Regions from separate parts of the Devosia sp. J2-20 genome, predicted to be linked through region 2. Evidence: predicted binding sites of a transcription regulator. Region 2 holds the regulator's gene; the other holds the start of a gene.

Region 1 (4,688 bases), 190 kb from region 2:
GCCGGGTTGGCCATCGAGGTCACCAGCGACGCCACCATCAACCGGCTGGCCCGCCAGATCGCGCAGCACAAGGCTCAACTCGCGCTTGAACAGAACCAGTTCGAACGCGCCTCACAGACAGCCAAGATCGGCATCTGGTCCTGCGACCTCGCCGATGAATCGCTGAACTGGACGGACAGCGTCTACGACCTGTTCGAGTTGCCACGCGGCAGCGAGCTGAGCCGTGACGTCACGCTACGGCACTATACGGACCAATCCCGGCAGACGATGGAGGCCGCGCGCGCCCAAGCCATCGCCAATTGCAGTGATTTCACGGTCGATGCGGAAATCATCACCGCCAGTGGCGCCCGCCGCTGGATGCGCCTGACCGGCAATGTGGAAGCCCGCAATGGCGTCGCCGTCCGTATCTTCGGAATGAAGCAGGACATTACCGAGGAAAAGCTGCTGGCGGACAAGACCCGCTATCTGGCCGAAACCGATGTGATGACCGGGCTGGCCAATCGCAGTCAGTTTCAGACCCGGCTCGGTAATCTGGCGGTTGCGCCGATTGGCGGCCTGCTGCTGGTGGATCTGGACGGTTTCAAGCAGATCAATGACAGCTTCGGCCATGCGCTGGGCGATCAATGCCTGCGGGAAGCTGCAAGGCGTTTGACGGCGTGTTGTGACCAGGCCAGCCTGCTGGCTCGCATTGGCGGGGATGAATTCGCCGTACTGATGGGCCCCAAGCAGACCGAGAGCGAAATCTCGGCGCTTGGCGATCGTATCGTGCAGGCCGTGGGTCAGCCCTATAAGCATAATGGTCACGCCATCGCGCTGAGCGCATCGGTCGGGGTGGCATGCCACCGTCGCGGCACGGCCGACGATCTGTTCCATGATGCAGATACCGCGCTCTATGCCGCCAAGGCTGCCGGACGCAATACAAGCCGCACCCACAAGCACTGACCGCATCTATCAGGCCACAAAAAAGGGGCTGCTTGCGCAACCCCTTTGAGCATTCCGGTATCGACGCGTTCGCGCCTTAGAACGGGATATCGTCGTCCATGCCGCCGGGCTCGAAAGCCGGAGCATTGGCCTGGGGCCGACGCGCACCGCCGCCGCCGCCACCATTATTGTTGTCGCGGGCGCCGCGGAAACCGCCGCCATCGCCGCCACCTGCATTATCGCCATCGCCACGACCGTCAAGCAGGGTCATGGTCGAGTTGAAGCCCTGCAGCACGATCTCGGTGGAGTATTTGTCCTGACCGGACTGATCCTGCCATTTGCGGGTCTGCAACTGGCCTTCGATATAGACCTTGGAGCCCTTGCGCAGATAGCTTTCGGCGACGCGCGCCAGACCTTCCGAAAAGATCACCACGCGGTGCCATTCGGTCTTCTCACGGCGCTCGCCAGTGTTCTTGTCTTTCCAGTTCTCCGAGGTGGCGATGGACAGATTGACCACCTTGCCGCCGCTGGGGAGATTGCGGACCTCTGGATCCGCGCCGAGATTGCCGACCAGGATCACCTTGTTGACACTGCCTGCCATCGCTCATTCCTTTTTCAATTCAGCCCCGGACTGCCTGGTTGCGGGGCGCTTACTTACGGTTGTGCAGACCCTACCCACCCAGCGCGTGGGCTTATTGATCAGGGGCTGCAGAGATAGGTGGTTATAGCGCTTCACTTGACCGGGCGCGCGCGGGAACAGCGTGTTTTAAACACATAAGAAAGGCGCTGCACCGGTCGTGCTCAGCATATGTTCACATTATGTTCCGGGCGCCAAATTTGTCAAGCGCCCCGAGGTTGTGTGCCTCGAGGCGCTGGACTGGGCAGGATCAGGCGTCGGCGAGCGCCAGTGCGCAGGCATTGGCCAGATCGCGATTGGGGTCTTCTGCGCCAAGCGGTGTCGCCCAGCCCGACTTCTCGATGATGCCGCGGCGCGAATAGGTCGAGGCTTCCTTGAGGTCGGCCAGAACGGTGACGCGATTGGCTGCCGAGGTCGACTGCTGCACGCAATAAGGGGTCAGCGCTGTCGCGACGTCGGAGGCCGACTGGGTCGATGCCATCTCTTGGGCGCTACCGCCAGTGACCCAACCGCCCCAGTTAAAGCCGACAATGGCAAGGGCAATGGCGCCGGCTGCCGCGCCGTAAAGCGCAGGTTTCGTCCATACGGGGATGTGCATAAAAGTCCGATCTGTCTCGGGAGAGGCCCGCAGTATTGCAGGCCCGAACGTCAGCCTAACACGTGCTGGCGCCCCTAGGGGAACCGATTGCCCTCGCTCGCGCTGACTGCTGCTGACACATCCTGTCAGCAGCATTGCACCAAACCAATGCGATCCAATCGGGCACCTGGCGCGTTGCAGTTTGGAACGGTGCGCGCATTGGCGTGTTCCATAACTGGGCGGATGCAAAACGGTCGAACTTGACCGAATCTGTTGCGTTCCGTTTATGTTCCGATTGCGATATGCGACGTGGCAAGGGTGAGCGGACACGCTAAGGTGAATGTGGTGCCGGGCCGCCATGCGTGAGGCCGGCTTGCGGCAAGGGCCTGCCGCGCCTATTTTCCTGTTCTTCCCGCCCTGCCGAATGACCGTTTGACCGCTGTGCAGCCACTCTGGCGCACCGAGCCATGGACTACAATGATGACGCCAAAGCCCAGCCTGAACCGAGAGATCATCGTACGCGGTGCCCGCGAACACAATCTCAAGGGTATCGACGTGAAGCTGCCACGCGACAGCCTGATCGTCATGACGGGCCTGTCGGGGTCAGGTAAATCGTCGCTGGCGTTCGACACCATCTATGCCGAAGGGCAGCGCCGGTACGTGGAATCACTGTCCGCCTACGCCCGGCAGTTCCTCGAAATGATGCAGAAGCCCGATGTTGAGCATATTGAGGGGCTGAGCCCCGCAATCTCCATCGAGCAAAAGACCACCAGCCGCAACCCGCGTTCCACCGTGGGCACGGTTACCGAAATCTATGATTATCTGCGCCTGCTGTTCGCGCGCGTCGGCGTGCCCTACTCGCCCGCCACCGGCCTGCCCATTGAAAGCCAGACCGTTACCCAGATGGTCGACAAGACCCTTGAACTGGCCGAAGGCACAAGGCTCTACCTGCTGGCGCCCATCGCCCGCGGTCGCAAGGGTGAATACAAGAAGGAACTCGCCGACCTGATGCGCAAGGGCTTCCAGCGCGTCAAGATTGATGGCGAATACCACGAGATTGAAGACGCCCCGGCGCTCGACAAAAAGCTCAAGCACGACATAGAAGTGGTCATCGACCGTCTGGTCATCGGGCCCGATATCGCGGGACGACTGGCCGAAAGCTTTGAAACCGCGCTCAAGCTGGCCGATGGCATTGCACTGATCGAGTTTGCCGACGAGAAGAACGAGGATGGCACGCCGCGCCAGCAGACTTTTTCGGAAAAGTTCGCCTGCCCTGTTTCCGGCTTCACCATTGCCGAGATCGAGCCACGCCTGTTCTCGTTCAACAACCCGTTTGGCGCCTGCCCGGTCTGTGATGGCCTGGGCACCGAGCAGAAGATCGACTCCGATCAGATCGTGCCCGATCCGACGCTGTCGCTGCGCGATGGCGCCATTCTGCCTTGGTCCAAGACCAGCGCACCCTATTACAAGCAGACACTGAGCGCCGTCGCCAAGCACTTTGGCGCATCGATCGGCACCGCGTGGAACGAGCTGCCCTTCGATGTGCAGCACGCCGTGCTCTACGGCACGGGCAAGACCAAGATTGATTTCGTCTATGAGGACGGTTTGCGCCAGTACAAGACCAGCAAGGTTTTTGAAGGCGTGATCGGCAATCTCGAGCGTCGTTATCGGGAAACCGAGAGCGCCGGCATGCGCGAAGAGATCGAGAAGTACATGTCCGCCAAGCCCTGCGTGGCCTGTGGCGGCTATCGCCTGAAGCCGGAATCGCTGGCAGTCAAGATTGACGGGCTGCATGTCGGTCAGGTCACTGAGAAGTCGATCCGCAGCGCGGCGGAGTGGTTCGAGGCCCTGCCCGAGCGCTTTACCGACAATCAGAAGCTGATCGGCGAGCGCATTCTCAAAGAGATTCGTGAGCGCCTGAACTTCCTGATCGATGTGGGACTGGACTATCTGACCATGGCCCGCAATTCGGGAACGCTGTCGGGCGGCGAGAGCCAGCGCATCCGTCTGGCCAGTCAGATCGGCTCGGGCCTGACCGGTGTGCTCTATGTGCTTGATGAGCCCTCGATCGGTCTGCATCAGCGCGACAATGCCCGACTGCTTGAAACCCTGCAGCGGCTGCGTGATATCGGCAATACGGTCATCGTGGTCGAACATGACGAAGATGCCATCATGACGGCGGACTATGTCGTCGACATCGGCCCCGGCGCGGGTGTGCATGGCGGCCATATCGTGGCTGAAGGCACGCCGCAGGACATCCTCAATCACCCCGATTCGCTGACCGGCAAATATCTGTCGGGCCGCATGGGCATTGCCATGCCAGCCGAGCGCCGCACCGGCAAGCCGGGCAAGGCGCTCAGCATCAAGGGCGCGACGGGCAATAACCTTAAAAACGTTTCGGTGGATGTGCCGCTGGGCATGTTCGTGGCCATTACCGGTGTGTCGGGCGGCGGCAAGTCCACCCTGATGATCGACACCATGTATCAGGCCATTGCGCGCCGGCTGAATGGCGCCCGCGTGGTGCCAGCCCCGCACGAATCCCTGACGGGCCTC
Region 2 (4,688 bases):
ACTCGCAGCTATCGACGGCGGAATCGACAATTGGCTAAATCCGGTATCAAGCAGTTCCTGAGCGAAATCTTCTCCTGGTGGGGTGGTCAGACCTGGGGCACCCGTCTGTGGATCTGGCGCTTCGGCGACTATGTCGGCAGCGACGAATTCGGCAATCGCTATTTCCAGGATCGCAAGGCTGATCGGCGCTATGTGACCTATGCCGGCCCCGCTGACGCCTCGACCATTGGTCAGGGCTGGCACGGCTGGATGCACTATCGCACCGACATCGTGCCAACCAAGGCCAACTATGTCGCCAAGAGCTGGGAGCTGCCCCATCAGCAGAACCTGACCGGCACGGCAGCCGCCTATCGTCCCGATGGCAGCCTGCTCAACAAGGGCGAACGCCCCCGCGTGACCGGTGACTACGACGCCTGGTCGCCAGAATAAGGACGGCGCCTTGCGCCATCTCAAAACTCTTGCCCGCATGATGATGACCCTGGCGCCGCTCGCGGCGCTGGGCGTCTTTGGCGTTGCAGCGCCCGTATCGGCCCAGCCCATTGCCAATCCGGTGGCGACCTTTGCCGGGCTCGACAAGATCACCGGCCGCATCACCCGCTTCGACGTCTATATCGATGAAACCGTGCTGTTCGGCGCGCTCGAGATCACCCCGCGCGCCTGCTACAATCGCGCTGCCACCGAGACCCAGCGGACATCGGCCTTTCTCGAAGTCGATCAGCGCAGCCTGACCGGCACATCCAAGCGCATCTTTACCGGCTGGATGTTCGCCGACAGCCCAGCGCTCAACGCCGTCGATCACGCGGTCTATGATGTGTGGCTGATCGAGTGCCGCACCAGCACCGACGTACCGCCGCCAGACGCGCGCGATTGATTCTCTCAATGGTACTGGCCCGCTGACGCGCGCCATTCTAATGTCACCGGCATTGATGCAGGCGGCTGAACTGCGCGACTGCATGATATTGCGGGAGGAGCGCCTTATGCTGACTGTTCCACGTTTCCAGGACCTGCCGGTCCAGACCTACGCCTATATCAGCTTTACCGTATCGATGGCCGAAATGGCGCAGCCCGCAAATGAGGGCTTTCCGGCGCTATTTTCCTGGCTATCCGCCAATGGCATTACGCCGACCGGCGCGCCATTCTACAAATATAACCGCATCGATATGGCCAGAACGCTTGAAGTGGAAGCCGGGGTCCCGGTGGACCGCGCGGCAGCGGGTGACGACACCGTCAAATTCTCGCAACTACCGGCGGGGCATTACGTCTGGACCACCCATACCGGCCCCTATGACGATCTGTATGATGCCACAGCCATGCTGATCGGCTGGGCCAAGGAGCGGGGCATTGAATGGGATAGCGCAACCCAGTCCGACGGTCATCACTTTGCCTGTCGTCTGGAAATCTACGAGACCGACCCGGAGCAGGAACCCGATCCTGACAAGTGGGTCACCACATTGCGCATCAAGACCACCGGTCCGGCCTGAACGCCAATACCGGCATTGATCGCCCGTGACTCCCGAAGTCACGCACCGCTCGCCGCTAGGCCAAGGCGCTCAGATGCTCGTGAACGATGACCCAGCCCTGCACGCGCCGCTCGACAATGCAGGTGCCGCGACCGGCACCAGATTGAACATCTCCGTTCACAACCGCCGTGTAGCAGAACCGATAGCGACAGGCCGCGATATCCTGCCCTTTTACGATCCAGATCAGGTCTTCCAGCCAGTAGCGTTCGTCAACCAGCCGTGCCCAAGTGGCTTCAAAGGCATCGCGTATCGCTGCAATGCCAAGATGAGAGCCATCATTGAACCAGAAACTGGCATCCTGGGCGATCAAGGGCGCGACGACCGCGAAGCGATGCGTGTTGATCGCCTCGCCATAGGCCGCGATCAACGCTTCGGGCGTCGCCGCCCCCATCAATATTTACGCAGCAACCCGACAAGCCGGCCCTGAACCTTGACCCGGTCAGGCGGGAAAATGCGGGTTTCATAAGCCGGGTTGGCGGCTTCAAGTGCCACCGTATTGCCCTTGCGGCGCAAGCGCTTGAGCGTCGCTTCCTCATCGTCCACCAGCGCCACGATGATCTCGCCGGTGCTGGCCGCATCCTGCTTCTTGATCAATACCGTGTCGCCATCAAAAATGCCGGCATCGATCATCGAGTCACCGCGCACTTCCAGTGCGTAATGCTCGCCGCTGCCCAGCATTTCAGGCGGCACCATAATGGTGTGGGAATGGCTCTGAATGGCCTCGATCGGCGTACCCGCTGCAATTCGGCCCATCACCGGGATGGAAATTGAGCGCACGCCATCATCATCGGCGGCGACACGCGATGGCGGGCTCGCCACCTTGCCAAGATTGCCTTCGATCACCGATGGCTCAAAGCGCGCCTTACGGCCGCCAAGCGACGGGTTCATCGAATCCGGCAGCTTAACGACTTCCAGCGCCCGGGCCCGATTGGGCAGGCGGCGGATGAAACCGCGCTCTTCCAGCGCAGTGATCAGCCGGTGAATGCCCGACTTGGACGCCAGATCGAGGGCATCCTTCATCTCGTCGAACGATGGCGGAATGCCGCTTTCCTTCATCCGTTCATGGATGAACATCAACAGCTCGTGTTGTTTGCGCGTCAGCATAGGCCCCTCGGGGTGAGAATCGGAACATAGACAGAACGACTATATGTGTTCCAGTTATGTTCTGCAATATCCCCGACGATTTTCCTGCAAATGGGGCGGCCCGAAACCTAGAAGGCGTCGACCACAATGGTTTCGACCAGCGTGCCCGCCGCCTGTCCAGGGGCCTGTTCGGGCTGCACAATCAACAGGTCAGCCAGCGCCATGGATGAAGTATGCCCACTATCGGTCTGGGAAATTGGCAGCGCCATTGGACCATTGGGGGTCTGCTGCAACTGTGCCCGCATGAAATGCCGTCGCGCCGTATTGGCTGGGGTCGCGGCAGCCAGTGGCAGGTGCCAGGGCGTCTGCGGCGTCAGGCCCAGCCAGTGTCGCAGCGCCGGTTTGATGAAAACAATCGCCGTGACCATCGCCGAAACCGGATTGCCCGGCAGGCCAAATACCAGCGTCTTGCCGATCGTGCCGAACATCAGGGGCTTCCCCGGGCGCATATTGATGCGCCAGAAATCCAGCGTCACGCCCAGTTCAACGAGAATTTCCTGCACGATATCGTGGTCGCCAACGCTGGCGCCCCCGGTCGTGATCAGCACGTCCGGTGCATCGGCCAGAATGGCGCTGAGCTTGTCGCGCAGGGCTTCCCGGTCATCGCGGGCAATGCCGTGATCGGTCATGGTATGGGCATAGGGGGCCAGCATGGGCGCCAGCCCGAAGCTGTTGGAAGCAATGATCTGGTCAGGCCCCAGCGCCGCGCCGGGCAGGGCGAGTTCATCACCCGTCGCCAGCAGCGCAATACGCGGCCGTCGCGCCACGGTCAGCGTCGGGGTATTGGCTGCCGCGGCCACGGCAATCTGCATCGGGGTCAGTCGGACGCCAGCCTCGATCAGCGTCTGGCCTGTGGTGAAGTCATTGCCCAGGGCCCGGATATTGCGCCCCGGCAAGGGCTCGATGCTGAACGAAACCTGATCGCCGTCGAGCTGGGCCTGTTCCTGCATGATGACGGCATCGGCCCCTTCGGGCACCGGCGCACCGGTAAAAATCCTGACCGCTTCGTGCGGGCCCAGACGTCCGGCATAACTGGCCCCGGCCTGCGAGGTCCCCACGACCTTGAGGCTGTGACCTTCCATGATGTCAGCGGCACCGACGGCATAGCCATCCATGGCGCTGGCATTGAAGGGCGGCTGGTCATGGCGGGCCTTGACCGGTTCGAGCAAGACCCGACCCGCCGCCGCATCCAGCGACACGGTTTCGCCGACCGGCGTCGGCACGCGCTTGAGAATGGCCGCAATGGCCTCTTCGACGGGGAGCAGGCTCATGCGCGCACGAAATCCCCGGACTTGCCGCCCGATTTTTCCATCAGGCAGATATCGGTCACCACCATGGCGCGATCAATCGCCTTGGCCATGTCATACAATGTCAGCGCCGCCGTGGAGGCAGCCACCAATGCTTCCATCTCGACCCCGGTCTGGCCGGTGGTTTCAGCCGTCGCCACAATCAGGATGGCATCTTCGCCATGTTCGGCAATCTCCACGCTGACCTTGGTCAGCGGGATGGGGTGGCACAACGGGATCAGCTCGGCGGTCTTTTTGGCCGCCATGATACCGGCAATCCGCGCTACCGCCAGCGCATCACCCTTTTTGAGGCTGCCGCCCATAATGGTGGCAATCGTCTGCGGCTGCCCGACAATACGGGCCTGTGCCACGGCGCGCCGCCTTGTTGCGGGCTTGTCGGCGATATCGACAATATGGGCTTCGCCCCGGGCATTGAGATGGGTGAGCCCGTCGGCCATCAGGGCGTAGCCTGCGCGGCGCCATGCAATAGCGCTCTGGTTGCCGCGGTCACATCGTCCTGGCGCATCAGGCTCTCGCCAACCAGAAAGCTGCCGATACCGGCTTCATGGTCGAGCTTGAGCAGGTGTTCGTGATTGACGATACCGCTTTCGCTGACCAGTAGCGTCCCCTTGGGCACGCCAACGGCCAGATTGACCGAGGTTTCCAGCGTCGTCTCGAAGGTGCGCAGATTGCGATTGTTGATGCCGATGAACTCGGCGCCCAGCGCCACCGCCCGATC

What was found. The regulator LexA, encoded in region 2, represses DNA repair genes until DNA is damaged. The targets are predictions, from matches to a motif close to TGTTCNNNNTGTGTTCNG.
Region 1: the regulator LexA is predicted to act here: its motif matches at 1,731-1,748, upstream of ssb (single-stranded DNA-binding protein).

Annotation. Positions count from the first base shown of each region.
Region 1 covers NZ_CM147870.1:1,993,707-1,998,394, forward strand. The annotation lists gene AC0L37_RS09725 (sensor domain-containing diguanylate cyclase) at 1-942, shown strand, start outside; gene ssb (single-stranded DNA-binding protein) at 1,019-1,522, opposite strand; gene AC0L37_RS09735 (hypothetical protein) at 1,809-2,156, opposite strand; gene uvrA (excinuclease ABC subunit UvrA) at 2,616-4,688, shown strand, end outside.
Region 2 covers NZ_CM147870.1:1,802,531-1,807,218, reverse strand. The annotation lists gene AC0L37_RS08865 (NADH:ubiquinone oxidoreductase subunit NDUFA12) at 46-429, shown strand; gene AC0L37_RS08860 (DUF2155 domain-containing protein) at 467-871, shown strand; gene AC0L37_RS08855 (GyrI-like domain-containing protein) at 978-1,481, shown strand; gene AC0L37_RS08850 (YybH family protein) at 1,537-1,911, opposite strand; gene lexA (transcriptional repressor LexA) at 1,911-2,624, opposite strand; gene AC0L37_RS08840 (molybdopterin molybdotransferase MoeA) at 2,732-3,934, opposite strand; gene moaC (cyclic pyranopterin monophosphate synthase MoaC) at 3,931-4,407, opposite strand; gene trpC (indole-3-glycerol phosphate synthase TrpC) at 4,407-4,688, opposite strand, start outside.